Regions from separate parts of the Parabacteroides timonensis genome, predicted to be linked through region 2. Evidence: riboswitches for the same ligand, from Rfam matches in the RefSeq annotation. Region 2 holds a riboswitch; each other region holds the start of a gene.

Region 1 (13,358 bases), on a different contig from region 2:
CTTCATACAAACAGAGGTTATTGAGGTTTACAGCCACTAGTTTCCTTTCACCCAACTCCCTGTTTATATCCAGGGCTGCTTTAAAATTCTCTTCTGCTTTTACGTTATCCGGTACAAGTATATAAACCAGTCCACGGGCATTATAGCACATTGCCAGACTTTTCCGATCATTCGCTTTCTTACATATATCAATTGCTTTGTCAACATATTGAAAGGCTGCATTCAAATCGCCTAACTTAGTATAACATCCTGAAAGGCGTACGTAGATATAGGCACTTTGATTGGGCCGATCCGAAGGAACATTCTCCAGGGCATTCGTCATAGACTCAAACCCCATATCAAAATCACCCTGATTCATATAGGCTTCGCCCAACGTCGACTGTGCCTTGGCCAGAAGACTTTTATCGCCATTCTTTTGTGCTTCCGTTATGGCTACATTAGAATAATATATCGCTTTGGAAGGATCTATTTTAAGCATATCTTCTGCCTTACCGATAAGATCGTTAACAGTTTCTTCCGTATTTGTGTTTTGTGAAAAAGCCGGCAAAAGTATAAACAGGCCAAGAAGAGTCGGCATAAGATAGGTTACGTTCAATAGTTTTTTCATGTGTCCCTGCTGTTTTAGGAAAACAAATATAACAAAATCAGAAGAAACAACAACTACAAACAGAGAGGATATGATAAAAAAAGAGGATGCTTAAAAAACATCCTCTTTCTATCTCTAAAGTGGTAACACTTTTAATATCTTATCCGTAGCCCCTACATTGTCATTGACAAAATGTCCGGCACTCTCACCCGCAGCTTCGAGCACCTCATGATAGGTAAGAAGTTCATCCATTTTCTCGCGGAAGACCTGCTCGTCGGCAACAGAAAAACCTCCTCCTACCGCTATCAGATCACGTGCTTCCTTAAATTTGTGATATTTAGGTCCGAACAGGACAGGGATACCGTACACGGCTGCTTCCAAAGTATTGTGTATACCAGCACCAAAGCCTCCTCCAATATAAGCGATAGCCCCATACCGATAGATAGAAGAAAGCAAACCGAAACTATCTACGATCAGACAGTCCTTTCCTTCCAGCAAGCTTTCATCATGGATCACATCCGACAAACGTACTGAAGGCCGTTTCAATAACGATTCGATATACATCAAATGTTCACGATGGATCTCATGCGGAGCAATGATCAACTTCATTTCAGGATGTTCATTGAAATAGGGGATCAGGATCTCTTCATCTTGGGGCCACGAACTTCCGGCAACAAGCGTCAGATTTCTTTTCCCATTCTTATCGTAAACAAAATGCTCAACCTGTGACAAGTCACGAGCTTGTTTACGAACATCCAATACCCGGTCAAACCGGGTATCTCCCGTCACAGTCACATTCGTTATGCCAAATTCATTCAACAAAGCAGCCGAACGTTCATCCTGTACAAAGAGATGCGTGAAACAATAAAGCATCTTCCGGTATGAGAAACCATACCACTGGAAGAAAAGTTGATCCGGACGGAATATGGAAGAAATAATATAAACAGGTATATTCCTATGTTTCAACTCATGCAGGTAATTTCCCCAAAACTCATATTTGATAAATACGGCTATGGCCGGATTGGCCAGGTTCAGGAATTTATTAACCCGGTAAGGTGTATCGAAGGGCAGATAACAAATGACATCTGCCCCGTTATAATTCTTACGAACTTCATATCCCGAAGGTGAAAAGAAAGTAAGCAGTATTTTATACTCCGGATGTTCCGCCTTGATTTTTTCCATCATCGGACGGCCTTGTTCGAATTCGCCCAACGAAGAAGCATGAAACCAGATATATTTTGCATTCCGGTCGATCTTCTCCCGAAGAATGGAATTCGTCTTCCACTGCCCCAGACGCATCATCCGGGCCTTCTTATGAAATGGAGAAATCAACGCAATAATAAATGCGTAAAAGTGGATTGCCAGACTATACATAACTTATTTTAGCACTTCAATCGCTCTTTCGATACGACGAATAGATTCTTCTTTTCCCAATGCTTCAGTAATATCAAAAATATGAGGACCTTTTCCTTCACCGACCAGAGCCAGACGGGTAGCATTCATGATGTTACCTAAATGGTATCCTTTACTTTCGATCCAGGCCTTTACCTCTTCTTCCGTTCCTTCGATATCGAACGGTTCACGGGGGCGAAGCACTTCGATCAACTCAGTCAACTGAGCTGCAGAATCAGCCTTCCAGCGTTTCTTGGTTGTTTTCTCGTCATATTCGGTCGGAGCAACAAAGAAGAATGCACAAACATCCCATAATTCTTTAATAAAAGATACACGGTCTTTCATCATTCCGACAACCTTTTCCACATAAGCAGGTTCGGCTTTTACACCGTGACTTTCAAGGATAGGCATGAACAATGCGGCTACTTCTTTATTATCCTTTTTCTGGATATATTGGTGGTTGAACCATTTTCCCTTTTCATAATCGAACTTGGCACCGGCCTTGCTGCAACGGGTAAGATCGAAATATTTGATCAGTTCATCCATATTCATCATTTCCTGGTCGTTACCCGGATTCCATCCTAATAAAGCCAGGAAGTTTACAACTGCTTCGGGCAGATAACCACTCTCGCGGTATCCTGAAGAGATATCACCGGTTTTCGGATCATGCCATTCCAACGGGAAGACAGGGAATCCCAGACGGTCACCGTCACGTTTACTCAGCTTACCATTTCCTTCCGGTTTCAACAACAGGGCCAGGTGAGCAAACTGCGGCATTGTTTCAGTCCAGCCGAAATAACGGTACAGCAATACGTGAAGCGGTGCACTCGGCAACCATTCTTCACCACGGATCACATGAGTGACTTCCATCAAATGGTCGTCTACGATATTTGCCAGGTGATAGGTCGGCAACTGGTCAGCCGATTTATATAAAACTTTATCATCTAATATAGAGGAATTGATTATAACTTCTCCACGGATGATATCGTTTACATGAATATCTTCATTCGGTTCGATCTTTACACGGACTACATACTGATTTCCGGCATCGATCAATGCTTTTGTTTCTTCAGCAGAAAGAGTCAGCGAGTTACGCATCTGAAGACGTGTGGATGCATCATATTGGAAGTTTGCGATCTCTTTACGTTTAGCATCCAGTTCTTCGGGGGTGTCAAATGCAATGTAAGCCAAGCCATCATTCAGCAACTGATCAACATACTGTTTGTATATTTCTCTTCTTTCGCTCTGACGATAAGGTCCCTGATCACCACCAAAGTTCACACCTTCATCGAACTTGATACCTAACCAGGTAAGGGCTTCAATGATATAGGCTTCTGCGCCGGGAACAAACCGCCCGGAATCGGTATCTTCAATACGGAGAATAAGATCACCGCCATTTTGTTTGGCAAATAAATAATTGTATAAAGCTGTACGAACACCGCCGATATGCAGCGCCCCTGTCGGGCTGGGTGCAAAACGGACTCTAACTTTCCTTTGAGTCATAATTCTTTGATTCTATAATAATGCGGCAAAAGTAGGCCTTTTTTTTCTCTTAATAAACTTTTTTACGTACATTTCGACCTTAAATGAGAAACTTATGAAACTGAAAAACTATAACATACATCCGGCGGTATATTTCATTGTCGCATCATTACTGATTGCTTACTTTTTTCCACGGGAAGGAAAGTTCCGTTATCAATTCTACGAAGGTAAACCCTGGAGGTACGGATTACTCACGGCTCCCAGTGATTTCCCTATCTATAAGACCGATGCGGAAGTAGAAGCAGAAAAGGATAGTGTCCTGAAATATTTCGAACCCTATTTCCGTTTGGATGCATCGGTTGAAAATACCGAAGTCGATAAGTTGCGTACCGCTTACACCAACAGCCTGAGCCATAAAGCGACACCGGCCTACATGCAGTATATTGAAAACAGTCTCGTTAAATTGTATAAAAACGGCATTATTTCATCGCAAGAACTGGATGACCTGAAAAAGAACCAGTACGAACGAGTCAACCTGCTTGAGAATAATGTGGCGCATTCCCGTTATGCCAGCGACTTCTTTACGATTAAGACAGCTTATGAGTTTATTATAAACAATTGTCCGCCGCGCCTGGATAAGTCGGTCTTACAGTCGTGTGATATCAATAACTACCTGACAGAAAACATTTCATACGACAAAACGATGTCGGAAAAGGTCAAAGAAGATATGTTGCGCAGTGTGGCGCTTGCCAATGGAATGGTACAGGCAGGAGAACGTATTGTAGACAGGGGAGAAATTATCGACAACCATACATACAACGTCCTCCGCTCACTTAAGATCGTACACGAATCCAAGTCGGGAGGCGCCCAACGCCAGAGCATTATCCTGGGAGGACAATTTGTATTGGTACTAGGTCTTATCTTCTGTTTCTGGTTATATCTCTGGTCTTTCCGATTAAAAATTTTACATAACAGGCGAAATGCGTTGTTTCTTATCCTTTGTATATTCGTCAGCTGTGTACTGACCGAGTTATGTATTACCTATGCATTATTTAATGTATATATATTACCGTTTGCAATCGTCCCGATCGTGGTGCGAACCTTTTTCGATTCACGCACGGCTTTATTTATTCATCTGGTCATTGTATTGATCTGTTCACTTATGGTTCCTTTTCCGCATGAATTCCTGTTATTACAGATCATTGCCGGTATGGTGGTCACATTCAGTCTGAAAGATTTGTCGGAACGTTCCCAGTTGATCCGTTGTGCATTCCTGATCTTTATGTCTTATACATTATGTTATATCAGCCTGGCATTATACCAGGAAGCTGATTTCAACAAGATCAACTGGCTGATGATCCTGTATTTCGGTATTAATTTCATCCTTTTGATGTTCACCTACATTCTGGTGTACATGCTGGAAAAAACATTCGGGTATGTATCGAGCATCACTTTGGTCGAACTGTCCAATATCAACACTCCCATCCTGAAAAAACTGTCGGAAACTTCCCCCGGAACCTTCCAGCATTCGCTGCAAGTGTCTATCCTGGCCTCAGAAGCGGCAGCAAAGATCGGAGCCAATGCCCAGCTGGTGCGTACGGGAGCGATGTATCATGATATAGGGAAAATGGCCAACCCTGCTTTTTTCACAGAAAATCAGAGTAGCGTAAACCCACACGGTCAACTCACTTTCGATCAAAGTGCCAAAGTAATCATCAATCACGTAACCGATGGTGTCAGAATTGCAGAAAAGGCTTTATTACCCAAAGCAGTTATCGACTTTATCCGCACGCATCACGGATTGGGTAAAGCAAAATATTTCTATAACTCATTCAAAAATCAATATCCCGACAGGGAAATCGACGAAGAGACATTTACCTATCCGGGGCCGAACCCATTCTCTAAAGAAACAGCCATATTAATGATGGCCGATTCAGTAGAAGCAGCTTCCCGTAGTCTGAAAGAACATACGGAAGAAAGCATCAAACAACTGGTGGATAAAATCATCGACGGACAAATTGCAGACGGACTACTGAAAAGTGCCCCCCTGACTTTCCGGGATGTGGAAATGATTAAAAGCGTCTTTGTTGACAAACTAAAGACTATGTTCCATACACGTATCAGCTATCCGGACCTGAAGAAATAGTATCCAATAATCCGCCACAAGCATCTTCCAGTAAATCCAATACAAGTTCAAAACCCGTGGCACCACCGTAATACGGGTCGGGCACATAGTCGTACAATTTATTACGGCTATATTCCGTCATCTGGTGGATCTTAGCTACGGATTCCAGGTCGGGAGCTTTGTGTTTCAGATCATCCACATTCCGGTCATCCATACCGATGATCAGGTCGAAGTCATAGAAATCCGTCGTACGGACAGGGCGTGAGATAGAGTCTAGCACGTATCCTCGCCGGGCAGCATGCGCCCGCATACGTTCATCAGCCCGTTCACCTTCATGATAGCCCATAATACCGGCCGAATCTATTTCGATCTGCTTCTCCAGACCCGCATCCTTCACCAGTTTCTTCATCACTGCCTCGGCAGAGGGGGAACGACAAATATTCCCAAGACATACAAATAACAATCTTATCTTTTCTTGTTTCATAACAATGATATTATCTTTTAGAACAAAAACATCCGTCTTACTTCGAGCGAACCGTCTTGCCATACGATTGTCAAAGTTCTGCCATCAGTGTGGCAAGACTGTGCCATGCTAATGGCAAGAGAGTGCCATCCTGTTGGCAAAGCTGTGCCATGCCGTTGGCAAAACCTAGTCGTTGCAACAACACAGCATTGTGACTTCCTTAAGCCGGATCTACATCGTAGTGTACCAGCAATTGTTTAAAAGGAAGATAACGTTGCATTTCCGAATGAATAGCCTCCAGTATTTCCCTGACCGGAGCAATCGCTGCCGCTATTTCGATTTTTAATACAATCTTTTTAATATGAAGTGTTTGCACACGAGTCACCGGCGGCGTAACAGGCCCCAATACACGTTCTCCCAGACGGGCGCGCAGTTTCTCGGCATACAAAACAGACATCTCCTGCAGGATCGCCTCGTTACGACTGCGAAGTACGAGCACAATCAACCTGTAGTAAGGCGGATACCTGAACATACTTCGTTCGCTGAGTTGCAAACCGACCATTTCTTTATAAGCAAAATGCTGCACCATACGTATCAACGGATGTTCAGGTTGCGAGGTCTGTAAGATAACCGTCCCCTGCTTGTCCCTTCTTCCGGCACGTCCGCTTACCTGCACCATCAACTGGAATGCCCGTTCATGCGCCCTGAAATCCGGATAGTTCATCAGGTTGTCGGCATTCAGTATGCCTACCACACTGACATTTCCGAAGTCCAGTCCTTTCGATAACATCTGGGTTCCGATAAGGATATGCGTTTTACCTTTCTCAAAGTCAGCGATGATCCGTTCATAGGCTGTGCGGGTACGGGCAGTATCAAAATCCAACCGCTCCACTTTTGCCGACGGGAACAGGGAAGCAATCTCTTCCTCCACCTTTTCCGTACCAAAACCCATCATCTTTAATTCCGTGCTCTGGCATTGCGGACAATGAGGCGGCAACTGGATCTTATAGCCACAATAATGACAAACCAGCTGATTATGATATTTATGATAAGTCAGGCTAACATCGCAATTTACACAATGAGGAACCCAACCACAACTCTTACATTCGATCAGCGGAGCAAATCCACGGCGGTTCTGAAAAAGAATCGCCTGTTCGCCACGGGCCAGAGCCGCGTTTACTTTCTCTACCAATAATGGGGAGAAAAGCGTATCCTTCATGATCTTCTTCCGTTTCAATTCCTTGATATCGACAGAGATAATCTCCGGCATCAGGCAGTCGCCAAAACGTGCAGTCAGTTCAACTAGGCCATATTTGTCGGAAGTTGCATTAAAATAAGAATTGATTGAAGGTGTAGCCGAGCCCAGCAAAGTCTTGGCCCCATGCATGCCGGCCAACACGATCGCCGCATTACGGGCATGATAACGGGGCGCCGGGTCTTGTTGTTTGTAAGTATTCTCGTGCTCCTCATCTACGACAATCAATCCCAGATCCTTAAACGGAAGGAAGAGTGAAGAGCGTACTCCCAATACCAGCATAGGACCATTCCCATACAATAATTTATTCCAAACCTCTACCCGTTCGTTATCCGAGAATTTAGAATGATATACCAACAGTTTATCGCCGAACAATTTTGCCAACCGTTCGGTTATCTGTGTCGTGATAGCTATTTCAGGCAGCATGTAGAGCACCTGCCGTCCCATCTTCAATACCTCATCGATCAGCCGGACATAGATTTCCGTCTTGCCACTCGAAGTAACTCCATGAAGCAGGCAAACTTCCTTTGAAGTAAAGACGTCATGTATTTCACTATAAGCCTTCTCTTGTGCCGGACTTAACGGGCTGAGAGGTTGCAGACGGCAGACCGGAACCTGTAAACGCCCCACTTCTTTTTCATAACTTACCAGAACACCACGCTTCAAGAGTCCATCCAAGATCGTGGAAGAGCAACCACTACGTTCCAACAACTCCTTCTTAGAGACTTCCTGAACCAACGCCGGATTCAAGGCATGACTCAGATCCAGATAGCAAACTAATAAAAGTTCCTGTTTCTTCGCCCGCTTAAAATCTGTAAATACCGCCTGTAACCGTTCTTCAGTAGCATATTCTTCCGATAAGCGAATAAAGGTTTGCATCTTCGGGACAAATCCCCGTTTCATTTCCTCACTCACCACTACCGCTCCACGGGCCATCAGGGAAGCAACTACAGGAACTACATTACGGAGCCCTGTCTTTTTCTCCAGTTCCGACACGGTCAGTTTCAGGACACCGGTAAAAGCGTCCAGTACCGACTGTTCATTCGGCCTCAAAGGGGCATCTGCCTCAAAGTCGGGATTATAGGTGACAGCCGTTTCACTTTCCAGTTTCAAACCGGAAGGCAAGGCTGCTTTATATACATCCCCCAGTTTACACATATAGTAGGATGAGATCCATTTCCAGAAACGGAGTTGCGGACGGCGCAGTACGGGAGTCGCATCCAACAAGGCATAAATTTCTTTCGTTTCAAAATCCGTATCAGGCCTGCGTTCATGCACATCCATTACAATCGCCGTATAATAGCGCTTCTTACCGAAATGGACAATCACCCGACAACCGGGAATGACAGCAGTTTCCAGATCGGAAGGAATACTATAAGTATAGCTATTCTCTAACGGAAGGGGTAATATGACATCTGCGTATTTCATTTACGAGGTCAAAAGTAACAAAAAAGGCCGGACTGTTAAAGTCCGGCCCTGCATATCTTTTATCTGTTATCAAAACAAAACTGCAGCTGTTATAGACCATCCACGGTTCTTAGCACCTCCCAAATCCAGTTTGTCTGCACTGTAATTGTCAGTCAATCCCAATCCGTAATTTATCCCTACCTGTAAATGGCTTATCAATTCAGCCCCTACACCGAAGTTTAGTCCTGCACTGAAGTTTTTTGTTTTCATCTGTTCGCCCAAAACATTCCAGATTTTATCTCCTCCGACACGGAAACCGATATAGGGTCCGGCCGACAGATAAGCTTTAACAAGAGGAATACCGAATTTCCATTTCAAATTGACCGGTACATCGAGATAATCCGTTTTTATACTGGTCTTTTCAGTACCTTTCGCTTTCAGTTCCAGTCCTTTCTGAGAATAAAGGATCGCCGCATCCAGTCCGATACCTACCAGTGGAATTGTTGTCTCGATCATCGGACCGATCTGGAACCCTGTCACATTATCCGCTTTCAATATATCAGAATTCAGATGAACGGACGATATGTTTACTCCTCCTTTTAATCCGAACTTCAGTTGTGACTTAGCCGGCACGGCTATGAATACCATCAAAATAACCAAAACTAAACCTGTAACCTTCTTCATATTGCCTGTTGTTAATTAATTATGTTTGCAAATAAACGCACTTTTCCTATAATAAACAAGTATTCCTATCATCCTGTTCATTCATAAAAAGGAAAGCATGCACCGATTACGGAGCTCATCCCGCAAACCGATCCATGCCTCTTTTCCTAATTATTATGGCAAAATAATTAAAAACAAAAACGTTCAGACAGCTAGAGGGGAAACGGGAGTAAGAATAGTGGAGACGACAAGCTGCCCCCTGTTCTCTTCCGGCCTTTCCTCGAAGCCGTCGAAATAACATGCCTTGCAGGTCTTCTGACTTACTTCCGGTTTGAGCGCCTTCCCATTCAAAAAAGAACAGTGGCACTAGTGTTGCCCAATCCGTTATGAAGCTTACAGCAGCGGGACTGTCCGGGATTTACACCCGATTCCCTTTTAATCCTTTCCTGCGGATACAGGTCCGGAACAATGCACATCGCAAATATAGAGATATTTTCGTTTCGTTCTCCATCAGTTGATGAAAAATATCAAATATTATGTTTTCGATATTCATCAACGGCAGCCTTTACCGATCCATACATGAGAAGGAGTCGCTGCGACTGGCCATAACTCAGTCCCAACTCCTCTGCCACCATCCGCGTTCCGCGGTCGACCAGTTTCTGATTAGTCAATTGCATATTGATCATCCGGTTGCCTTTTACACGCCCCAACCGGATCATAACAGATGTTGAAATCATATTCAGAATCATCTTTTGTCCCGTACCGGACTTCATACGCGAACTACCGGTTACAAATTCCGGACCGACAATCATTTCGATCGCCACATCGGCCTGAGCAGCCATGGGTGAATCCGGATTACTAGAGATAGAGGCTGTCAGTATCCCCTGCTCACGGGCTTTACGCAAAGCTCCAATCACATAAGGGGTCGCACCGGATGCAGCAATACCGATCACCGTATCTTTGGTCGTGACCTGATGCTCCTGCAATTCCTCCCAACCACGCTCCATGTCATCTTCCGCATTCTCTACCGGATTGCGAAGAGCTGTATCGCCACCGGCAATCAGACCGATCACCAAAGTAGGGGGCATTCCGAAAGTAGGAGGTATTTCAGAAGCATCGAGCACTCCCAGCCGACCGCTTGTTCCGGCCCCCAGATAAAAGATACGCCCTCCCTGTTTCATCCGGGGAACGATCTGATCTACCAGTTTCTCTATCTGGGGGATTGTTTTTTGCACTGCCAATGCGACCTTCTGGTCTTCTGTGTTTATATCTTCCAACAACTCCCGAACAGATTTCTCTTCCAGGTCATTATATAATGAATCTTGTTCTGTTATTTTAGTAAATGACATAATCAAATATAAGTTTACTTACCATGATACGCAATCAATCCCTCCATCGGACTTTGCGCAATCGCTCCAAGATGGAGACCCAAATCAAAAGCAATATCTTTCAGTATATCCTGATAATACCAGGCGACTGAACCGACCAGGTGGACAGGTAATTCAAAACAATCATACTGCTTCACGTTTCGGGTAAAAAATGCCAGAAAGCTACGGGTGACCAGTTCCCAAATGGCAGGTTCATCCAAATGCTCCCGTATAAAAGGGGAAAGGCCGGCCAGAAAACGGTTAGGGAAAGGTTGCCGGTAAACCTTGTCCATAATCGATGCCGGAGTCAACCCATATTGTGTAAGAAACTGCTCTTTAAGGGCCGGAGGTAGTTGGTTTTTCAAGACATCCCCAATCAATAGCTTACCCAATACAGCACCGCTTCCCTCATCTCCCAGAATAAATCCCAGGGGAGAAACGTTCTTTATAATCTCTTTACCATCGTAATAACAGGAGTTCGAACCGGTTCCCAGAATACAAGCTATCCCCGGCTCGTCGCCACATAAAGCACGGGCAGCAGCCAAGAGATCACTCCCTACCTCAACAGGTACAGACAGATACCGGTTAACAGACCGACGTATCATTTCATTCTTTTCAGGGAAAGCACAACCCGCCCCGTAAAAATAGACAGCGGAAGGTATAAGGTCTTTTAATGCAGGCAGTAATCCGGTTTCAATCTCCTTCCCTATCTCCTCCTCCGTCTGAAAGAAAGGATTCATACCTCGCGTTTGAAAACGAAGGGCAGGTTTTCCTCTTTCTATTACACACCAATCTGTCTTGGTGGAACCACTGTCGGCTATTAGTATCATATTTCCGTTTTATTACTTAATTAATCGATCGTTCTGTCTTTTTTACCGAATGCCGGATCTATCTTAAGGAAAGCAGTTACAGCCAGTGTGATCAGGCAACATCCCATCACCCACCAGAAGAAGTTCACATATCCCAGTTCCTCCTGCAACCACCCGGCAATCATTCCCGGAAGCATCATCCCCAATGCCATAAAAGCGGTACATATCGCATAATGAGCCGTTTTATGTTCACCATCGGAGAAATAGATCAGGTACAACATATAGGCAGTAAAACCAAATCCGTAACCGAACTGTTCAACAAACACACATACATTAATGACCAGCAGGCTTTCAGGAAGTGCACTACTCAGGTAGATAAAAACCAGATCAGGCAATGTGATTGCCAGCGCCATCGGCCAAAGCCATTTCTTTAATCCGCCATGCGCCGCCACGATTCCCCCGATAATACCTCCCAGCGTCAGGCCTATAATACCGATTGTACCATACACCAGGCCGATCTCAGAAGTAGTAAGTCCCAAACCACCCACTTCGCGCGGATCGATCAGGAAAGGTGTTACCAGCTTGACCAGTTGTGCCTCGGGAAAACGATAGAATAGCATGAACAGTATAGCGACCAATGCCTGTTTCTTCCTGAAAAACGAGACAAATGTAGCAAAGAATTCTTTAAATATGGTAGAAGCAGTAACTGTTACAGCCGCTTTATCGGACTTCGGAACCGGCAAAATATACTTATGATACAGGCAGAGACCGATAAATAGTCCGGCCAGGATCAGGAAAGTGATCGACCAAGCGAACGGAATCTTTCCGGTGCTGTCCTCCAAAGCTCCGGCCAGCATCACAAGTAATCCTTGTCCGGCAATGGTTGCAATACGATAAAAGGTACTTCGTATCCCGACATAGAAAGCCTGATCGTGCGAGTCGAGTGCCAGCATATAAAAACCGTCCGCTGCAATATCGTGTGTAGCCGAACTGAAAGCCACCAGCCAGAAAACGGCCAGGGTCACCTGAAAGAAATGATCCATCGGGATAGTAAAAGCGATACCGGCCAATCCTGCTCCTATCAGGAACTGCATGGTGACAACCCACCAGCGTTTCGTTTTCAACAGATCGACAAACGGACTCCAGAAAGGTTTGATTACCCAGGGGAGATACAGCCAACTGGTGTACAGGGCTATATCGGTATTACTGATCCCCAGCCGTTTATACATGATAACGGAGATTGTCATCACAGCAACATAAGGCAATGCCTCTGCAAAATAAAGCGAGGGTATCCAACACCAGGGGGATGTTCGTTTTGTTTTCATAAGGAGTATGATTTAGATTTACTGATTAACTGATCCATCTCCTCCGCGGAGAGGCAAGTTTCACTTATAATTTGTTGCAGGTCTCCGGAGGTCACTTTACGGAAATCTTTTTCCAGTGGAGTGATAAAAACACCGGCCATTTCGACCGTTGCCGGACTGATCAATATATTGGCATCCCCTTCGACATAATAGCAGGCAGGATGCAGTTTCTTTCGCGGATAAACACAGGTGATCCATTGTCCGGCTTCCGTCCAGACCAATACGTTCATCATAGGTTCGTACTCCTCCGTCCTGATCGGTAGCAAAGAGTACAGGTGGTTGAAAAGAACGACAGCGTCTTCCTTATCTGCAGACACGAGAACGAACATCGGTTGCAGGAAATCCCTTAAAGCAAATAAGGTTGCCTGTCCGGAAGAAAACACCACCTCTTTCCGGACTTTCCGCCAGTTTGTCTCGAGCGGCAGGAAGCCTTTATTTCCTGCCT
Region 2 (6,734 bases):
GCCAGTTTGGTAAATTCTTCCGGTTGGAACATCGGATCACCGCCGCTAAATGTAACGTCGGCAAATTCGTCGGCCAGAACTTTGTCCAATATTTCTTCCGTCGGGGTTGGTTTACCTTTCTTTATATCCCATGACTCCGGATTGTGGCAACCCGGGCATTGATTCGGGCATCCGGCAGCGTAGATAGCGGTCCGGAATCCCGGACCGTCTACGGTTGTATCTTCTATAATGTCTATGATTGAAAGCATAAAAAATAATGTGTCAATAAATTAATATGCTAATGAAAATTATCAATTATGAATAATGCGATCATTTAATTCGGCAAGTTTGGCATTGTTCCAGCGGTCGGTTGTGCCTACCAGGTAACCGGTGATACGCTGCAACTTATCCAGATGCTTGCTACCGCACTTCGGACATTCTTCCATGTGGGCATCTGCATTTTCATAACCGCAATCCAGGCAACGGTTACGGTTATGGTTTACCGAGCCGTATCCGATATTATATTTGTCCATCATATCGACCACTTTCATAATCACTTCCGGGTTATGGGTTGCATCGCCGTCTATTTCAACATAGAAAATATGGCCGCCACCAGTTAATGCGTGATAAGGAGCTTCTACCTCTGCTTTATGACGGGCGCTGCATTTATAATATACCGGAACGTGGTTGGAGTTGGTATAATATTCACGATCGGTGATACCTGGCAGTGCTCCGAATTTCTTGCGGTCGCGTGCCGTAAATTTGCCGGAAAGTCCTTCTGCCGGAGTGGCAAGTACACTGTAATTATGCTGGTATTGTTCCGAGAACTGATTTACGCGGTCGCGCATATAAGTGACGATTTTCAAACCGAGTTCCTGTGAAGCCGCATCTTCTCCATGATGTTTGCCAGTCAGGGCAACCAGGCATTCAGCCAGTCCGATGAATCCGATACCCAGTGTACCCTGGTTGATAACCGGGGCGATCGTATCTGTCGGTTTTAACTTCTCACTACCCAGCCAAAGTGAAGTCATCAGCAACGGGAACTGTTTGGCATAAGCTGTTTTCTGGAATTCCATACGTTCGTGCAACTGGCGTGCAGTAATTTCCAGCATTTCGTCTAGCTTGGCAAAGAAGCGGGCGATACGAAGTTCTTTATCTTCTATACTCATGCATTCTATAGCCAGGCGTACGATGTTGATAGTCGAGAAAGAAATGTTTCCGCGTCCGATGGAAGTCTTCGGTCCGAAGCGGTTCTCGAATACACGGGTACGGCATCCCATGGTTGCTACCTCATACATATAGCGTTGTGGGTCGTCCGCTTTCCAGTCTTCATGCTGGTTGAATGTAGCATCCAGGTTCAGGAAGTTCGGGAAGAAACGGCGGGCAGTCACTTTACATGCCAGTTCGTACAAGTCATAGTTGCGGTCTTCCGGCAGATAGCTGACGCCACGTTTCTTTTTCCATATCTGGATCGGGAAGATAGCCGTTTCGCCGTTGCCGACACCACGATAAGTACTTTTCAATATCTCACGAATGATGCAACGCCCTTCGGCTGAAGTATCCGTGCCGTAGTTGATAGAGCTGAACACCACCTGGTTACCACCGCGTGAATGAATGGTGTTCATATTGTGAATGAAAGCTTCCATCGACTGATGGACACGGCTGACAGTTTTATTAATAGCATGCTGTATGATCCGTTTGTCACCGCTCAGGCCATCCAGCGGACGCGTTACATAGTCGTCCAGTTCTTTATTATACAGATGTGAGTAATTCACGCCGTTCAGGTCTTCCAGGTTCTTGATCTCTTCAATAAAGCTGTTACGTACGTAAGGAGCCAGATAGAAGTCGAAAGCGGGGATAGCCTGTCCGCCGTGCATTTCGTTCTGAGCTGTTTCCAGGGAGATGCAGCCCAGGATGCTGGCTGTCTCGATGCGTTTTGCCGGGCGTGATTCGCCATGTCCGGCAGAGAATCCATATTTAAGGATGCGGTCCAGCGGATGCTGAACGCATGTCAGGCTCTTGGTCGGGTAATAATCTTTATCATGAATGTGCAGGTAGTTGTTTGCAACGGCCTCTTTTACCTCTTCACTCAACAGGTAATCGTCGACAAACGGTTTGGTGGTTTCACTGGAGAATTTCATCATCATGCCTGCAGGGGTATCTGCATTCATATTGGCATTTTCGCGCGTGATATCGTTCGATTTGATGTTGATAATCTCCAGGAACATATCGCGTGTTTTAGCTTTACGGGCAACACTGCGCTGATTGCGGTAAGCGATATATTTCTGTGCAACGTCCTTACGGCTACTGTTCATTAGTTCCAGTTCGACTGCGTCCTGTATCGCTTCGACTGTCATTTGCGGTTCTCCTTTGAATGAAATATGATCCGTAATCTGGCGGATCAGCTGCAAATCCTCCCCATTTTCTGTATGCAGCATGGCTTTTCGTATCGCTGTTACTATCTTCTCCTCATTAAATCCGACGATACGTCCATCCCGTTTGATAACTGTTTGTATCATGATAAAATTGATAATATATTTATGTTGTTTTTACTTAGACAAAGGTATGTTTAAACTATATATGGTGTTCTTTTTGGAAAACTTTTAACGAGTTAAATTATGTCAAACATCTGATTGTTAGATATGAAATTAGTAAAAGTGGAAAACTTTTTGATTTTTGAAGTAAAAATGTTTTCCCAAAAAGGATAGTCAAGGATGAGCTCTCTTCTAACTGTTGTATTATCAGCCTCTTATGTGTTCCAATAAAAAATATGCACAATTTGGAGTAAAATGTGTAATAAATTCTCTACATTTGTCGCCGAATCGGTTCTGTATTATCTGGTCGGGTGATACAGATTAAAAGGGAATCGGGTGTAAATCCCGGACAGTCCCGCTGCTGTGAAGCTCCGTTCAACATTCTGAAAACAACTTATGCCACTGACGAAGGTCGGGAAGGCTTCAGAATGGGAGTAAGTCAGAAGACCTGCCATTCATTAAAGGCTCATATCCTCGTGGGTTAGGATACGGGTTCGAAAAGATTGTTTATTATAAAAAATATCAGATCATGGAGAAAGATTGTCCGCGTTGTGGTATCTCCTTTGTTTGCCGGGTGGATGATATATCCGCTTGTCATTGTGCGCCCGTAAAGCTGGACGAGCTTCAGCTAGCCTATGTGAAATTGCATTATCCGGGGTGCCTGTGCAGTGCATGCCTGAATGAAATAAAGAAATACTTCTATGCATGTGAAGTGAATCCTCGTTATAAACGGTTAAAACATTAATATGATTCAAAAAGTATTGGTAGCGAACCGCGGTGAGATCGCCGTACGCGTTATGCGCTCCTGCCGGGAGATGGGAATACAGTCGGTGGCTGTGTTCTCGGAAGCCGACCGGGCAGCGCGTCATGTCTTGTATGCAGATGAGGCTTGTCTGATAGGACCTGCTGCATCCAAAGAGAGTTATCTGGATATAGAAAAGATTATCCGGGCAGCAAAAGAGCATCAGGCAGATGCCATTCACCCGGGGTATGGTTTTCTTTCCGAGAATGCCGATTTTGCCAGGCGGTGCAAAGAGGAGAATATTATATTTATCGGTCCTACAGCAGAAACGATGGAAGCAATGGGCGATAAGATCTCGGCTCGTAAGCGGATGATTGCGGCTGGTGTTCCGGTAGTTCCGGGTACCCAACAACCTCTGCAGGACGCAGCGGAAGCGCTTCGTATATGTAAAGAGATCGGTTTCCCGGTGATGCTGAAAGCTTCTATGGGAGGCGGTGGAAAAGGGATGCGCCTGATTCATAATGAGAATGAAGTGGAGGAGGCTTATAACTCTGCCCGCTCGGAATCTCTTTCCTCTTTTGGTGACGATACGGTTTATCTGGAGAAGTTCGTGGAAGAACCACATCATATCGAGTTCCAGATATTGGGTGATAACCATGGAAATGTGATCCACCTGTGTGAACGTGAATGTTCGGTTCAACGTCGTAACCAGAAGATTGTAGAAGAGAGTCCTTCTCCGTTTATTACGGTTGAGTTACGGAAAAATATGGGAGAAAAGGCAGTTGCAGCAGCAAAGGCCGTTAATTATTCCGGAGCAGGTACTATCGAGTTTCTGGTAGATAAGCACCGGAATTTTTATTTTTTGGAGATGAATACCCGCTTGCAGGTGGAACATCCTATTACGGAAGAGGTATTGGGTGTCGATCTGGTGAAAGAACAGATTAGGGTGGCAAACAACGAACCGCTCCATATCCGGCAGGAAGATATTGTACAGCGTGGTCATGCGATCGAATGCCGTATCTGTGCCGAAGATACCGATGCCGGTTTTATGCCTTCGCCCGGTGTTATACGCCAACTGACAGAACCCAATGGTATTGGTGTCCGTGTAGACAGTTATGTGTATGAAGGATATGAAATTCCTGTTTACTATGACCCGATGATTGGAAAGCTGATCGTATGGGCGACGACACGCCAGTATGCTATCGAACGGATGCGGCGTGTGTTACATGAGTACAAGATCACCGGTCTGAAAACAAATATCAGTTATCTGCGCCGCATCATGGATTCTTCCGATTTTGTGAAAGGGAAATATGATACTTCTTTTATTGAAAAGCATGCAGAACAATTGCAGCATCCGGTAAGTGAAAGTGGCACGGAAACCGAAAATGTAGCTATGATTGCCGCTTATATGGATTATCTGATCAACCTAGAAGAAAATAAGTCCGGGCAGGGATCCGACAATCGTCCGATCAGCCGCTGGCGTGAGTTCGGCCTGCAAAAGGGGGTCTTACGTATTTAATGATTGGCATAGTAGTACATTAGAAAATTATTCGTTATGGAAATACATATAGGAAAAAGAGTGGCGGATGTTTCGCTGGTCAGTAAAGAAGGGAATAAGGTTCAGTTGACGATTGACGGTGTTCCTTATGAAGTCGATATTATGATGGCGGAGAACGGAGCCTGTTCGATCTTGCATAATGGTATTTCGTATAATGCCGAGTTGATTCGTGGTGAAGGAGGCAAGAATTATACGGTGAATACGCATTTCCTGTCATATAATGTTGATATTGTGGATTCGCAGACTAAGTATCTGCGTATGCGTAAGGGCGGTGAAGAACGTCAGGATAACAAAATCGTTTCCCCGATGCCGGGAAAAGTAATGAAAGTCCTGGTGCAGAAAGGCGACAGCCTGGAAGCCGGCGATATTGTCGTAGTGATAGAAGCGATGAAAATGCAGAGTAATTATAAGGTTAGTTCAACCTGTAAGGTGCGTGAGGTGCTGGTAAAAGAAGGAGACTCGGTGGCAAGCAACCAGGTTCTTCTGACGTTGGACGTAATAAAAGATAAGGAAGAATAAAATGGGAAAGGAACAATTGTATAAAACCTTTGAAGAACGTGACAATGCGGCTTCACAGGGAGGAGGGATTGCACGTATAGAAAAGCAACACGAATCCGGACGGATGACTGCCTGCGAACGTATCGATATGTTGCTGGACAAAGGTACATTTAACGAATTGGATAAGTTTGTTGTCCATCGCTGTACGAACTTCGGTATGGATAAGAATAAGATCCCGGGAGATGGTATCGTGTCCGGCTATGGAAAGATAGACGGGCGGCAGGTATTTGTCTATGCCTACGACTTTACGGCTTACGGAGGAACGTTGAGTGCCACGAATGCCGCTAAGATCGTAAAGGTTCAACAACTGGCTTTGAAAAGCGGAGCCCCGGTTATTGCCCTGAACGACTCGGGTGGTGCCCGTATCCAGGAAGGGGTAAGTAGCCTGGCGGGCTATGCTTCCATCTTTTACCAGAACACGATGGCTTCGGGTGTTGTTCCGCAGATATCGGCGATTCTGGGGCCTTGTGCGGGCGGTGCCTGCTATTCTCCTGCATTGACCGATTTTATCTTTATGGTGAAGGAGAAGAGCCATATGTTCATAACCGGTCCGGATGTGGTGAAAGCCGTTACACATGAAGAGGTCGGCAAGGAAGAACTGGGAGGTGCTTATACACATAGCAGCAAGAGTGGTGTGACTCATTTTATGTGCGACACGGAAGAAGAAACGTTGATGAGCATTCGTGAGTTGCTGAGTTTCCTGCCTTCAAATAATATGGAAGATGCGCCGGTGATCTCCTGTACGGATGATATTCGCCGTGAAGAAGAAGCTTTGCAGCAGGTTATTCCCGATGATCCGAATATACCTTATGATATCAAGGACATTATAGAACCGGTGGTCGATAATCATTATTTCTTTGAGGTAATGCCTCATTTTGCTAAAAATGTCGTAGTCGGTTTTGCCCGTTTGGGAGGACGTTCAGTCGGTATAGTAGCCAATCAACCAGCTTTTCTGGCAGGGGTACTGGATATCGACGCATCAGACAAGGCAGCACGTTTTATCCGTTTTTGTGATTGTTTCAATATACCGTTGATCACTTTTGAAGATGTACCCGGATTTTTACCCGGTTGCCAGCAGGAGCATGATGGTATTATCCGGCACGGAGCCAAGATCGTTTATGCTTATTCCGAAGCAACGGTGCCTAAAATCACGCTGATTACCCGTAAGGCTTATGGAGGAGCTTATATCGTGATGTCGAGCAAGCCGACCGGAGCCGATATAAATCTGGCTTATCCGATGGCTGAAATTGCCGTGATGGGAGCCGAAGGGGCTGTCAATATCCTGTACAGGAAAGCGACAGGAGAGGAAAAAGTGCAGGCAATGGCAGAATATGCAGAAAACTTTTCAAATCCGTACCGGGCA
Region 3 (13,358 bases), on a different contig from region 2:
CAGTTGTCAGCACGATACGGCCACCGGTACGGTCGAAAAGCGGCGTCTTATACTGTACCTCCAGCTCATGAATATGCTTGCTGATAGCAGGCTGGCTGATAAACAACTCCTTTGAAGCCTTCGTAAAGCTCAGGTTCGTCGCAACACTGTAAAATACCTTCAGACGAAAATCCATATTCCTTATTATTTCTAAATAAACTTATCGGGAACAAAGATATGAGTTATTGTCAAGTAAATTCCTACATTTGCAATACTAACGATTAAAACATATCATTATGGCGCATAAGATCGAACAACTATATACGGAATGGCTATCCCTTCAGCCTTTAAAAGCAGACGACCAAACACGACTGAACCAAAAATTCATGTTAGAATTCAATTACAACTCTAACCATATCGAAGGAAATACGCTGACTTACGGACAAACCGAGCTCCTATTGCTATTTGGGAAAGTAGTCGAGGCAGCCAACATGAAAGACTTGGAAGAGATGAAAGCACATAATGTCGGACTGAAAATGATGCAAACGGAGGCTATGGAAAAAGAAAAACCTCTGACGGAAACATTCATTCGTCAGCTTCATCTGACACTCTTACGGGAAGATTATACAATCTTCCGTACACTCCCTGACGGACAAACGACTTCCTATATAATTCATGCCGGAACATACAAAACACGTCCCAACTCCGTCATTACTGTAACAGGAGAACGTTTCGAATACGCTTCACCCGAAGAGACTCCTGCCCTGATGAGCGATTTGGTTGCCTGGTATAATGCGGCAGAAGCCGAAGGGGCATTAACGCCGGTCGAGCTGGCTGCATTATTTCATTACCGCTACATCCGAATCCATCCTTTTGAGGACGGGAACGGGCGAATCGCCCGACTGATAGTGAATTATATATTATCCCGCCACAATTATCCGATGATCGTGGTTAAGAGTAAAGATAAAGAAAATTATTTGACAGCATTAAATCGTTGCGACGTTGCTGTCGGCCCTACTCCATCTGTCGGTGCACATGCTGAACTATCGCAAATACAACCGCTTGTAAGTTATATGGAAGGTTGCCTCGAAAGGGCATTGACAACTTGCATTAAGGCTGCCAAAGGAGAAAGTATCGAGGAAGAGGATGATTTTGAGAAGCAACTGGCAATACTAAAACGGACTGCTAAGAAAGAGGTCGATAAGAACGAGAAACAAGATACTCCGCAAAATAAAGTGGATATATTCAATCTGTTTCATCGCCCGTTCGCCCAAAAACTACTTGAAACGTTAAAGCCGGCTACAGAGTTCTTTAATACGTTTACTGTTCACTATAATATGACTAAAAATAGAGACTCTATAAGTAGTGGCAGTTTCTTTAACTTAAATGAAAAGGTAGAATTGTCCATTGATAACTTATCAGAAAAAGATATGGGCATTCTGACTGAAGCTCAGTCAATCATGTTCCATATGGCATTCCAGGGAGTAAGAGCCGAATTTAACATGAAAGACACACCTATTTTTAAACAAGCAAGTGTCCTGTTTGATTATTCCTTTTACACATTCAATGAGAAAAGCTATAAATACGGAACCTTCCCTTCGGAAGATGAGACAACAGCTTTAATCGATTCGATCAAGAAAGATGTTTTACAACGCATCCAAAATGCAATACAAGCCTGATATGAAGAAGATCAATAAAAAAGTCATCACGATTGTTATCGCCTTACTCGTAACCCTGTTCTTTATCCTACCGGGTATCGGTTTCAGTATACTTAACTGGGGAGTACTGCCTCCGGAAAAACTGACTCCGCTCGTTATCGAGCAAACGAATAAATTCCTTGATGCACACCTCGATTGCGAACGGATCGAATTGACTTACTTCGAGACCTATCCGCATCTGGGAATCAAACTGATCAACGGACACCTGATATCACACGCCGCAGAAGATTCGACGGCACATACCGAAGAACTGGCTATCCCTTCCGACTCACTATTGGCATTCAAACAGGTAGTGATCTCGTTCCGTCCAACCGATTACCTGTTCGGCGGCAAGATAACGGTTGGCGAGGTAAATATAGAAGAACCCCGCTTCTACGGCTATGTCAACAAGAAAGGTTCAGCCAACTGGGATATCTATTCGAGCGAACCCGACTCTGCTGCAACCGACAAGAAGCCCTTGCCCCCCATCGACTTACAGAAAGTACGCATTACCAACGGCCGTTTCACTTACGACGACCGCCAGGGCGACCTGTTTGCCGAGATAAACGGTTTCTTCCTCAGTCTCGATGGCTCACTGACTACCGGAGGTAACAAGCTGGATGTCGAAACAGGCTGTACCTCCATTCTCTTCAGCAGCCCGACTTATACACTCGCAAACAAACTGGCCCTAAAACTGAAAAGCCAACTCCTGCTCTCGGATAACTACAACACCGTGACGCTGAACAATGCAGAATTACTGGTAAACAACCTACCTTTCACCGCCGACGGTTCCGTCAGCAGCCTGCCTTTGCTGAAACAGACACGTATCGATATGGAAGTCGGGCTTAAGATATCCGACATGAATGACCTGCTTCATTTCATACCGGACGCTTATTTCCAGAACCGGGATAAGACTGTTGCGAAAGGTTCTATCATTATGGAGGGGAATATACATGGTTTCCTGGGCGACAGTATTGTGCCGTCTGTTAACCTGTGTTGCAAGATAGAAAACGGTTCTTATCATATGAAGGGGGTCAAACAGGGAATCGATACCCTGCAAATGGATATGGATCTGCATCTGAACGGCATGTATCCCGACTCGTCGTTCCTTTCCCTCGAACAACTGACACTGAAAGGACTGACCACCTCCCTCGATATGCAGGGCAAAGTCAGCAATCTGCTGACCTCACCGAATGTGGATACAAACATAAAAGGAAAAATCGACTTCACCCGTCTGGCAAAAGAATTCATTAATCCGGATACCTTGTTCCTGCAAGGGGTGATGGATGCCGATCTCTCCGCCTCTTTTAATGTAGACGACCTATTGAACAGCCAGTACGGAAAGGTTCATGCTTCCGGCCGCCTGAATATTGACACGCTGAAAGCTTACAGCCTGCCGCTTGGAATGGATGTGTTTATTGCCAAAGCACATTTTTCCGTAGACTCGACAGGGCTGAGTAGTTCGTATCTGGACAACAAAGACTTGTTGAGTATGTCAATGTCGGTAGACAGCCTGAACGTCAAATACCAGGATGCTATAAGTACCAACATAAGTAAGTTGGCTATACAGGCAAAGACTTCTCCTGTAATAGATACAACAGCCGTTATCCCGATGACAGGTCAAATCAGATTCGATTATCTGCGTACCCGTCTGCCGGATTCCGTATTACTGGTAGCCGGAAAGACTGTATTGAAAGGGGGGATCAAATCTTCGGCTTCCGACAAACGGATACCGACACTCGGGGCTACGATCTCCGTCGATACGCTACGTTATTTTATTATCCCCATGCGTACCGGGATGATACTTTCGGAAAATACATTTAATCTGGAAGCCCTACCTTACCGTGATGCGATGCGTCAGCGATGGCTTGCCCGGACAGATACGGCCACACGTACCAACTCAGCAAGACGGCCACGTCGTACAAGGACAACAGGCAGCCAGGTTCAAATAGACTCCACCGACGTCACCTCCCAACTATTACGACAGTGGGAAGTGCGGGGCAGCCTCTCGTTCAAACAGATGCGCGGGTTCAGCCGGATGATGCCTATCCCGATGAAAATCGATCAGACAACATTGAAATTTAACACAAACGATATCACTCTCACCGATGCTCGTCTGCACCTGGGCAAAAGCGATTTCATGCTGAACGGAGAAATCAAAAGTATCCGTCAGGCCATGTTGCGGGGAGGCAAGTTGAGAGGAAATTTCTCCCTTACCTCTGATTATATCGATTGCAACCAATTGATAAAAGCAATAAACTCCGGCATGCAATATGCCGAATTACAAGAGTCCACCGGCCATACCGGTATAGATGCGGAAAGCCTGGCGACCATGGATACCCATATCTTACAGGATTCTATTTCCGTAGCCTCACTCGACACGACCGATCAGGTATTCGTTATTCCGGCCAATCTGGATATGACACTCCATACCAATGCGAAAAAGATAGACTTCAAAGATGCCGAACTGAGTAATGTGGAAGGCGAAATTATTATCCGCGATCAAAGCGTCAACCTGAGTAACCTGGCGATGAACTCAAACATCGGCCGTGGAAATATGACGATGTTCTATACGGCAAAAGATAGCCGAGGGGCATCTGCCGGCTTCGATCTCGACATGGAAGATGTAATGGTTGAGAAACTGATCAGCCTGTACCCTGCTATCGACACACTGGTACCGATGTTACGTTCGTTTGAAGGAGTAGTGGATTGCCAGATCACAGCAACTTGTAAGATGGACTCCATGATGTCGCTCGAACTTCCGTCTCTGCATTCGGCTTGTTACCTGCATGGTGAAAACATGGTATTGCTGGATGGCGAGACGTTTACCGAAATATCGAAAACGCTTATGTTCAAGAATAAAAAACGGAATGTGATAGATAGCATTTCGGTCGACCTGGCCATCAAGGACAATAAAATAGAGGTATTCCCCTTCCTTGTCGAAATGGACCGTTATAAAGTAGCTGTCGGAGGTACGCATAATCTCGATATGACATTCAACTATCACCTATCAGTATTAAAATCACCCGTTCCATTCAAGCTGGGGATAGATATTACCGGTAATCTGGATAATTTCAAATACAAGATCGTGAAATGCCGCTATAAAGATCTCTTCAAGCCGGCCAAAGAAGCCGAACTGGATAGCACGCGCACAAATGTCCGCAAAGAAATACGCGAGTCGATACGTAAACAAATAAAAGAGACTGCTCCCGAATTGGTGAGCAGCCTCTCTTCAAATCATTCAGCGACTTCTCCAGATGGAGAAACCAATGTTTTGTAATTAACGGCCGGAGTACATCCGGTCGTAATATTTCATATAATCGCCGCCGGTAATATCTTCTACCCATTGTTGGTTTTCCAGATACCATCGGATCGTTTTTACGATACCGACCTCAAAGCTGGTTTCAGGTGTCCAGCCGAGTTCTTCCGATATTTTTGTCGGGTCGATGGCATAGCGCTGATCGTGTCCGAGGCGGTCTTTCACAAAAGTGATCAGGCTGTCGTTAATCCAGTCGATCGAAATCTGTCCATCCGGGCCAATCTCCTTCTTCTTGAGCATCTGGCGGTACTCGGGCTGCTCGGTCATTAACCGGTGGATTGTGCTGATGGTCAGTTTAACGATTTCAATATTCTGCTTTTCGTTATGACCACCTACATTATATACCTCTCCTACCCGTCCGCGATGAATAACGGCATCGATAGCCTTGCAATGGTCTTCTACATACAGCCAATCTCTTACATTCGTTCCGTCGCCATACACCGGCAGGGATTTACCCTCCAGGATATTCTTGATGATCAGTGGGATCAGCTTCTCCGGAAAATGATAAGGGCCATAATTATTAGAACAGCGGGTGATACTTACGGGCATTTTATAGGTATCGGAATAGGCTTTTACAAACAAGTCGGCGCTGGTCTTGGAAGCACTATACGGACTTCTCGGGTCCAACGGGGTAGTTTCGTGGAAATATCCCTCTGCTCCCAGACTGCCATACACCTCATCGGTCGATACCTGATGGAAACGGACTCCTTCCCTCCATTGAGGATAGCCGGTTTCGTCTTTTCCTGTCACCCAGGCTCTGCGGGCAGCATCGAGCAAGTTCTGTGTTCCCAAGATGTTGGTTACGAGAAATAACTGCGGATTTTCAATACTACGGTCCACATGGCTCTCTGCAGCAAAGTTGACCACATAATCGAAGTTATACTTTGCAAAAAGTTCATCAGCCAGAGCACGGTCACAGATATCTCCTTTTACAAATTCGCAACGCTTGCCATCAATATCTTCCGCAATCGTGCCCAAATTGCCTGCATAAGTCAACAGGTCGAGAATCACGATTTTTATATCCTGATGTTCCGCCAGCATATATTTGATAAAGTTAGCACCAATAAAACCGGCTGCACCGGTAACCAGATAAGTCTTCATCGTCCGTATTATTTAAATGTAAAATTATATTCTGCCGCACTCAATAGCGGGGCTTTTGTATCTTTCTCTGATAAATTCACTGCATCTATGTCTGTGATTCCCCAATCTACACCAATTGCCGGATCGTTAAACCGCAAGCCTCTTTCATGGCTTGGCATATAAGGATTATCTACCTTATAGGTAAAAACGGCTTCTTCGCTCAACACATGAAATCCATGGGCAAATCCTTGTGGAATAAAAAACTGGCGTTTGTTCTCTGCGGAAAGTTCGACAGCTACATACTTACCGAACGTCGGAGAACCGGTACGAAGATCGACAGCCACATCCAATACCCGTCCTGTTATCACCCGTACCAACTTCGACTGCGAATAAGGAGCCAGCTGGTAATGCAGTCCTCTCAGTACTCCCCTGGAAGAGCAGGATTCATTGTCCTGTATAAAATTTATTTTACCAATGTGTTGTTCAAACTCTGCCTGCTTATAAGCTTCCATAAAATATCCCCTCGCATCATTAAACACTTTTGGTTCAATGATCCAGACACCGGGTATTTCCGTTTCTATATAATTCATTCCTTTATATTTATACTAACAGGAGACAAAGTAACTTCTTTTTCCTTAGTTCTGCAACTATCAACACCTGCAAAAAGAATGAAAAAGATTTGCATATTCCAAACATAATGCCTTTCTTTGCACTCGCAAAAACGATAAGACATCATTTGAAACAAACGGTTCCTTGGATGAGTGGCTTAGTCAGCGGTCTGCAAAACCGTGTACGGCGGTTCGAATCCGCCAGGAACCTCCAAAGAGATAAACTCATCGTTGAAGCAAAATAAAGTCCGGTTCCTTGGATGAGTGGCTTAGTCAGTGGTCTGCAAAACCATGTACGGCGGTTCGAATCCGCCAGGAACCTCAATATTACTGAAAAGCATCTGATGGTTTAACTTTCGGATGCTTTTTTTGTGTTCAAATCAGAACTTCAATTCAGTAATTATTTGCCACCTCTATTTCTTTTAACGTATTCCATGCTATTAGATTCCCAAATTCTGCTACCTTTGCTTTTGAACTGGTTTCGGATGGATTTCCTTCCATTCGGATTAAAAGGGAATCGGGTGAAAATCCCGAACAGTCCCGCTGCTGTAAAACTCCGCTCTACTTTCCGATAAAGACAATTGCCACTGGAGGTCCTCCCTTTAAAGGGAGGACACCGGGAAGGTATCGGAAATTAAGGAGTCAGTCAGAAGACCTGCCGTTCATTAAAGGCTGTTTCTACTCGTGGGGATAGGGGAACAGTACGAAAGTATACTCTAATTTTATTTTTCAAAAGTATCTCATGGAAATAACCAAGAGAAATGGGGCATCCGAACCTTATAACAGGGAGAAAATAACCGTTGCCATCCGGAAAAGCTTTGCCAGTACCGGACAGGAAATAGCGGACGAAAACATCCGCAGCATGGTGGATGAAGTGGAGCGTTTTGTAAACAGCAATGTAGCAAACCGCAGTGTAGAACGCATTCAGGACGAAGTGGAACGTAGCCTGATGGAACATGGTTTTTATGCCGAAGCTAAAAACTATATACTCTATCGCTGGCAACGGACGGAACGAAGGAAAGCCCTCAATCACATTACACATGAAGTGGGTGATACGACCATTATGGAGACACTCAAAGCTATACAGGATAAATTCACTGCCAACGAATACAGTCTGACTATACTGGCTGAGAAATTTTTCAGTTTCTGTAAACCTGAAATGCCATCCAAAGAACGACTGACGGCACTCATCAAAGCGGCAGTAGAACTGACTACACAGGAAGCTCCCGACTGGGAATTCATTGCAGCCCGTCTATTAAACTTCCAGTTGGCAAAGAAACTAAAAAAACAGGAAGAAGCTGTCGGTATCCATACATTCTATGATAAATTAAGCTATCTCACCAACGAAGGATTATATGGTAACTATATACTGGCTAATTACTCTCAGCAAGAGATAGAAGAAGCTGCCGGATTTATCTGTCCGGAAAGAAATGAACTGTTTAATTATTCAGGACTGGATTTACTGGCGAAACGCTACCTTATCCGTACCCGTTCTCATGAACCGGTAGAATCCGTACAGGAAATGTTTCTGGGAATCGCCCTGCATCTTGCCATGCCCGAACAGCACGACCGGATGTTGTGGGTTAAAAAGTTCTACGACCTGTTGAGTAGCCTCCAGGTTACGATGGCAACTCCTACGCTTTCCAACGCACGCAAGCCTTATCACCAACTTTCCAGTTGCTTTATCGATACCGTACCCGACAGCCTGGAAGGTATCTACCGCAGTATTGACAATTTTGCGATGGTCAGCAAGTTTGGCGGAGGTATGGGGATGTACTTCGGGAAAGTACGTGCCACAGGTGGTAATATACGAGGATTTAAAGGAGTTGCCGGAGGTGTGATCCGTTGGATGAAACTGGTAAACGATACAGCTGTCGCCGTAGATCAATTGGGTATGCGGCAGGGAGCCGTAGCAGTGTATCTCGACGTTTGGCACAAAGATTTACCTGAATTTCTCCAACTCCGTACCAATAATGGCGACGACCGGATGAAAGCCCATGATATATTTCCGGCAGTATGTTATCCCGACCTGTTCTGGCGCATGGCAAAAGAAGACCTGAACCAGATATGGTATCTGTTTTGCCCGAATGAGATAATGACTATCAAAGGATATTGCCTGGAAGATTATTATGGCGAAGAATGGGAACAAAGATATCTGGACTGTGTGAACGATAATCGCCTTTCAAAACGCAGTATAAGTATTAAAGATATTATCAGGCTGGTATTGCGCTCGGCTGTAGAAACCGGTACTCCTTTCACTTTCAACCGTGACACCGTAAACCGTGCCAACCCTAATCCTCACCGGGGTATCATTTACTGTTCGAACTTATGTACGGAAATAGCACAGAACATGTCATCCATCGAATCCGTCTCTACTGAAATCCTCACAGAGAACGGTGATACAGTCGTGGTGAAAACAGTTCGCCCAGGCGATTTCGTGGTATGTAATCTAGCCAGCTTATCACTTGGGCATTTGCCGTTGGAAGATGAACAACAGATGAAAGAAAAGGTGGCGACAGTGGTCCGTGCACTCGATAATGTGATCGACCTTAATTTCTATCCCGTACCCTTTGCACAGATAACGAATCATCGTTACCGCAGTATCGGCCTTGGGGTAAGCGGTTACCATCACGCGCTTGCCGTACGCGGCATCCGTTGGGAAAGCGATGAACATCTGACTTTTATGGACAAAGTATTTGAGCGTATCAACTATGCGGCTATTGAAGCCAGTGCTGAATTGGCAAAAGAAAAAGGGCGGTACGAATATTTTGAAGGAAGCGACTGGCAAACCGGAGCTTATTTCATAAAACGAGGATACAAATCGGCGGAATGGAACCGGTTACAGGAAAAAGTCAGGGTAAATGGCATGAGAAATGCCTATCTTCTTGCCATAGCCCCTACCAGCAGTACAAGCATTATCTCAGGAACAACCGCAGGAATAGATCCGGCGATGAAACGTTTCTTCCTCGAAGAAAAGAAAGGTACCATGCTTCCGCGCGTAGCTCCTGCCTTGTCGGACAAGACTTATTGGTTATATAAAAGCGCCTACCAGATAGACCAGCAATGGAGTATCCGTGCTGCGGGTGTCCGGCAACAACATATCGATCAGGCACAAAGCATGAATCTATATATCACCAACGAGTTCACCATGAAACAATTACTCAACCTTTATCTGCTGGCTTGGGAATGCGGAGTGAAAACGGTATATTATGTTCGAAGTAAATCACTGGAAGTAGAAGAATGTGAAAGTTGTACATCATAAAAAACTATAAGAACGATGGAAACAAAAATATTAAAGAAGAACGCCTTATTCAATCCGGAAGGCGACACAGAAATCCGTCTCCGGAAAATGATCGGCGGAAATACCACCAATTTGAACGACTTTAATAATATGCGTTACAAATGGGTGAGCAGTTGGTATCGTCAGGCAATGAACAATTTCTGGATACCCGAAGAGATCAATCTGTCGCAGGATACAAAGGATTATCCTCACCTGGAACCAGCTGAACGGACAGCTTACAACAAAATTCTCAGCTTTCTGGTCTTCCTCGATTCTCTACAGAGTAACAACCTGCCGGCTATCAGTGAATACATCACTGCCAATGAAGTCAATCTTTGTCTTCATATCCAGGCATTTCAGGAATGTGTACATAGCCAGAGTTATAGCTATATGCTTGATTCTATTTGCAGTCCCGAAGAACGTAATGATATTCTCTATCAGTGGAAAACAGATGAGCATTTATTGAAAAGAAATACGTTCATCGGCAATTGTTACAACGAGTTTCAGGAGAGCCAAAACGGTTTTACACTGATGAAGACCTTGATAGCCAATTACATTCTGGAAGGTATTTATTTCTACAGCGGTTTCATGTTCTTTTACAACCTGAGCCGTAACGGAAAGATGTCAGGATCCGCCCAGGAAATACGTTATATCAACCGGGATGAAAATACGCATCTATGGTTATTCCGTAACATCATTCTCGAACTGAAAAAAGAAGAGCCCGAACTCTTTACACCCGATAAGGTTAAAGTGTACGAGGAAATGATGCGTGAAGGAGTGAAACAGGAAACGGAATGGGGACAATATGTGATAGGAAACAACATCCAGGGACTCAACCAGCAAATGGTAGCAGATTATATCCGCTATTTGGGTAATATCCGTTGGCTCAGTCTGGGTTATGAACCACTGTTTGAAGACAACCGGAAGGAACCGGAAAGCATGCACTGGGTATCACAGTATTCAAATGCCAACATGGTGAAGACTGACTTTTTCGAAGCAAAGAGTACAGCTTATGCCAAGAGCACGGCGTTGGAAGATGACTTGTAACAGTCTCCCTTTCTACACCACATAACAAGAATCCGGATATACATTATTATTAATGTATCCGGATTCCTATCCTATTCTATATAGACTTATCGACCAACACTTTCAACCCTTTGAAAACCCTCCCACAGACAGCCTCTTACCCAATGTAAATCAACGGGATAAAACATCTATTTTCTTTAACTAAAAGGACTCTCAATAATTAATGATTATTCGTATCGCCGATTCATTTATTTAGCTACTTTTGCGCACTTATTATATTCGACATGAATAACGTGCTAATTTTATTAGACAGCCTGAATGATTGGAAACCGTATTATAAGACAAGCAGCATCTTGAACGTTTCCGATTATTTGAAGAACAAATCTCTCCAGAAAGAAAAGGGGAATAAGTTTGTTATCAACCTTAGTAACGATTACAGTTATAATTCCGAAGGATATTACTGTTCGCTACTAGCCCAAACCAGGGGACACAAAGTGATTCCCGGAGTAGATATCATTAATAAGGTAGAAGCAGGTGCCGGTGTCCGGATGGACCGAAACCTGCAAAAGCTCTGTTATCAGTGGATACAGAAAAATAATATTACCGAAGACATCTGGAACCTGGATATCTATTTCGGTACATGCAAAGAGAAAGGGTTGGAAAAAATAGCCCGTTTTATCTTTGAGAACTATCCGGCACCGCTATTAAGGGTCAGTTTGAATACCCGGCAAAAGAACCAAATTGAAACAATCCAGTTCCTTTCATTAGAACAACTGAATGACGACGAGCAAAGCTTCTTTGCCGATACGCTGGACCGTTTCAACAAAAAAGTATGGCGTGCACCCCAATCTGTTAAATCGGCACGGTATAGCCTGGCTGTATTATACGATCCGGAAGAAAAGTTTCCACCCAGCAACAAACAGGCTTTGAACAAATTATTGGATGTTGCTAAAAAAATGGATATACATGCCGAACTAATCACCGAAGAAGATGCTACACGGTTAATGGAGTTCGACGCTCTGTTTATCCGGACCACTACGTCGCTGAACCATTATACTTTCCGTCTGTCACAACTGGCGAAGCAAAACGGAATGGTGGTGATCGATGATCCGTTATCTATCATCCGGTGTACCAACAAGGTCTACCTAAACGAACTATTTGAGAAAGAAAAGATACCGGCTCCGTTGTCTATGTTGATCTTTAAGTCGAATGAAAACACATTCGAACAGATCAGCGAACAACTAGGTTCGCCTTTCATCCTGAAAATCCCGGACGGATCGTTCTCTTTCGGGATGAAAAAAGTAACCAATGAGATAGAGCTGAAAGCAGCACTCGATCTGCTTTTCGATAAATCGTCTATCCTTCTGGCACAGGAATTTACCCCGACCGAATTCGACTGGCGAATCGGTATCCTGAACGGAGAACCGCTGTTTGCCTGCAAATATTATATGGCAAAAGGACACTGGCAGATCTATTGCCATTATGATTCGGGAAGAAGTCGGTGCGGACTGGTCGATACGCTTCCGATTTACCAAGTTCCACGTAAAGTACTCGACACAGCAGTCAAGGCAGCTTCGCTGATAGGCAAAGGATTATATGGAGTCGATATGAAGATGGTCAACGACCGGGCTATGGTTATCGAGATCAACGATAATCCGAGCATCGACCACGGGATTGAAGATGCTGTACTGGGGGATGATTTATATTATCGTATCCTGAATCATTTCGGTCGTACACTGGATATGAAACACTTCTAAGTAGATGGAAAAAGAGTTGGAAATCAGGCAGGCAGTCCGTTCGGACCTCGATTCTATACAGGAAATAGAAACAATTTGTTTCGGTGCGGACAGTTTTTCAAGGAGACAGTTCTTATACCTTATTACCCAGGCAAAAGGAATTTTTTATGTTGTTACGGATAAGGAGAAAGTGATTGCATACAGTTCGTTGATATCGAATGCCCGCACTCATAACCTACGTATTTATTCCATAGCCGTTCATCCGGATGCCAGAGGCAGGAAGTTAGGGCAGCAACTGATGGAAAAAGCAATCGGGTTTGCCCGGTCTCATCAACTCAAAAAGATAACGTTGGAAGTAAATGTAACTAACGGAGCCGCCATCGGTCTCTACTTAAAAAACGGATTCGAACACATCCGCATAATCAACAATTATTATGCGGATGGCTCGAATGCTTATTATATGCATAAGATTATTAACTCCTAAGCGTCTGATAAAACTAGAAATTCGTTGGCTTCCCTCCTACCTTGACTTTGGCCAGTCCGGCATTCCCGGAAACAAAGTTGATACGGACAAAGCGAAGGCTGTTGTGCTCCTTCCACATCGCCTAAAGTAAAAAGCCAGCCACGATTCAA

What was found. A riboswitch is a leader RNA that binds a small molecule or an ion and turns the genes downstream of it on or off. The one in region 2 is predicted to bind cobalamin.
Region 1: it holds a riboswitch for cobalamin, as region 2 does, so the genes downstream of both, BQ7394_RS18625 (porin family protein) here and BQ7394_RS01335 (cysteine-rich CWC family protein) in region 2, are expected to answer to the same signal.
Region 3: it holds a riboswitch for cobalamin, as region 2 does, so the genes downstream of both, BQ7394_RS14480 (ribonucleoside-diphosphate reductase subunit alpha) here and BQ7394_RS01335 (cysteine-rich CWC family protein) in region 2, are expected to answer to the same signal.

The regions. Positions count from the first base shown of each region.
Region 1 covers NZ_LT669941.1:2,753,438-2,766,795, forward strand. The annotation lists gene BQ7394_RS18595 (tetratricopeptide repeat protein) at 1-607, opposite strand, end outside; gene BQ7394_RS18600 (3-deoxy-D-manno-octulosonic acid transferase) at 722-1,960, opposite strand; gene gltX (glutamate--tRNA ligase) at 1,964-3,481, opposite strand; gene BQ7394_RS18610 (HD family phosphohydrolase) at 3,576-5,606, shown strand; gene BQ7394_RS18615 (low molecular weight protein-tyrosine-phosphatase) at 5,581-6,069, opposite strand; gene priA (replication restart helicase PriA) at 6,269-8,731, opposite strand; gene BQ7394_RS18625 (porin family protein) at 8,801-9,394, opposite strand; cobalamin riboswitch at 9,662-9,859, opposite strand; gene murQ (N-acetylmuramic acid 6-phosphate etherase) at 9,901-10,722, opposite strand; gene BQ7394_RS18635 (ATPase) at 10,737-11,570, opposite strand; gene BQ7394_RS18640 (MFS transporter) at 11,591-12,874, opposite strand; gene BQ7394_RS25900 (DUF4922 domain-containing protein) at 12,871-13,358, opposite strand, start outside.
Region 2 covers NZ_LT669940.1:125,732-132,465, forward strand. The annotation lists gene nrdG (anaerobic ribonucleoside-triphosphate reductase activating protein) at 1-248, opposite strand, end outside; gene BQ7394_RS01330 (anaerobic ribonucleoside triphosphate reductase) at 291-2,498, opposite strand; cobalamin riboswitch at 2,785-2,983, shown strand; gene BQ7394_RS01335 (cysteine-rich CWC family protein) at 3,043-3,258, shown strand; gene accC (acetyl-CoA carboxylase biotin carboxylase subunit) at 3,260-4,774, shown strand; gene BQ7394_RS01345 (acyl-CoA carboxylase biotin carboxyl carrier protein subunit) at 4,811-5,332, shown strand; gene BQ7394_RS01350 (acyl-CoA carboxylase subunit beta) at 5,334-6,734, shown strand, end outside.
Region 3 covers NZ_LT669941.1:1,700,428-1,713,785, forward strand. The annotation lists gene BQ7394_RS14445 (LysR family transcriptional regulator) at 1-175, opposite strand, end outside; gene BQ7394_RS14450 (Fic family protein) at 276-1,658, shown strand; gene BQ7394_RS14455 (AsmA-like C-terminal region-containing protein) at 1,660-4,956, shown strand; gene rfbB (dTDP-glucose 4,6-dehydratase) at 4,957-6,096, opposite strand; gene rfbC (dTDP-4-dehydrorhamnose 3,5-epimerase) at 6,105-6,665, opposite strand; tRNA gene BQ7394_RS14470 (tRNA-Cys) at 6,823-6,897, shown strand; tRNA gene BQ7394_RS14475 (tRNA-Cys) at 6,934-7,005, shown strand; cobalamin riboswitch at 7,143-7,360, shown strand; gene BQ7394_RS14480 (ribonucleoside-diphosphate reductase subunit alpha) at 7,426-9,945, shown strand; gene BQ7394_RS14485 (ribonucleotide-diphosphate reductase subunit beta) at 9,961-11,010, shown strand; gene BQ7394_RS14490 (RimK family protein) at 11,274-12,746, shown strand; gene rimI (ribosomal protein S18-alanine N-acetyltransferase) at 12,751-13,209, shown strand.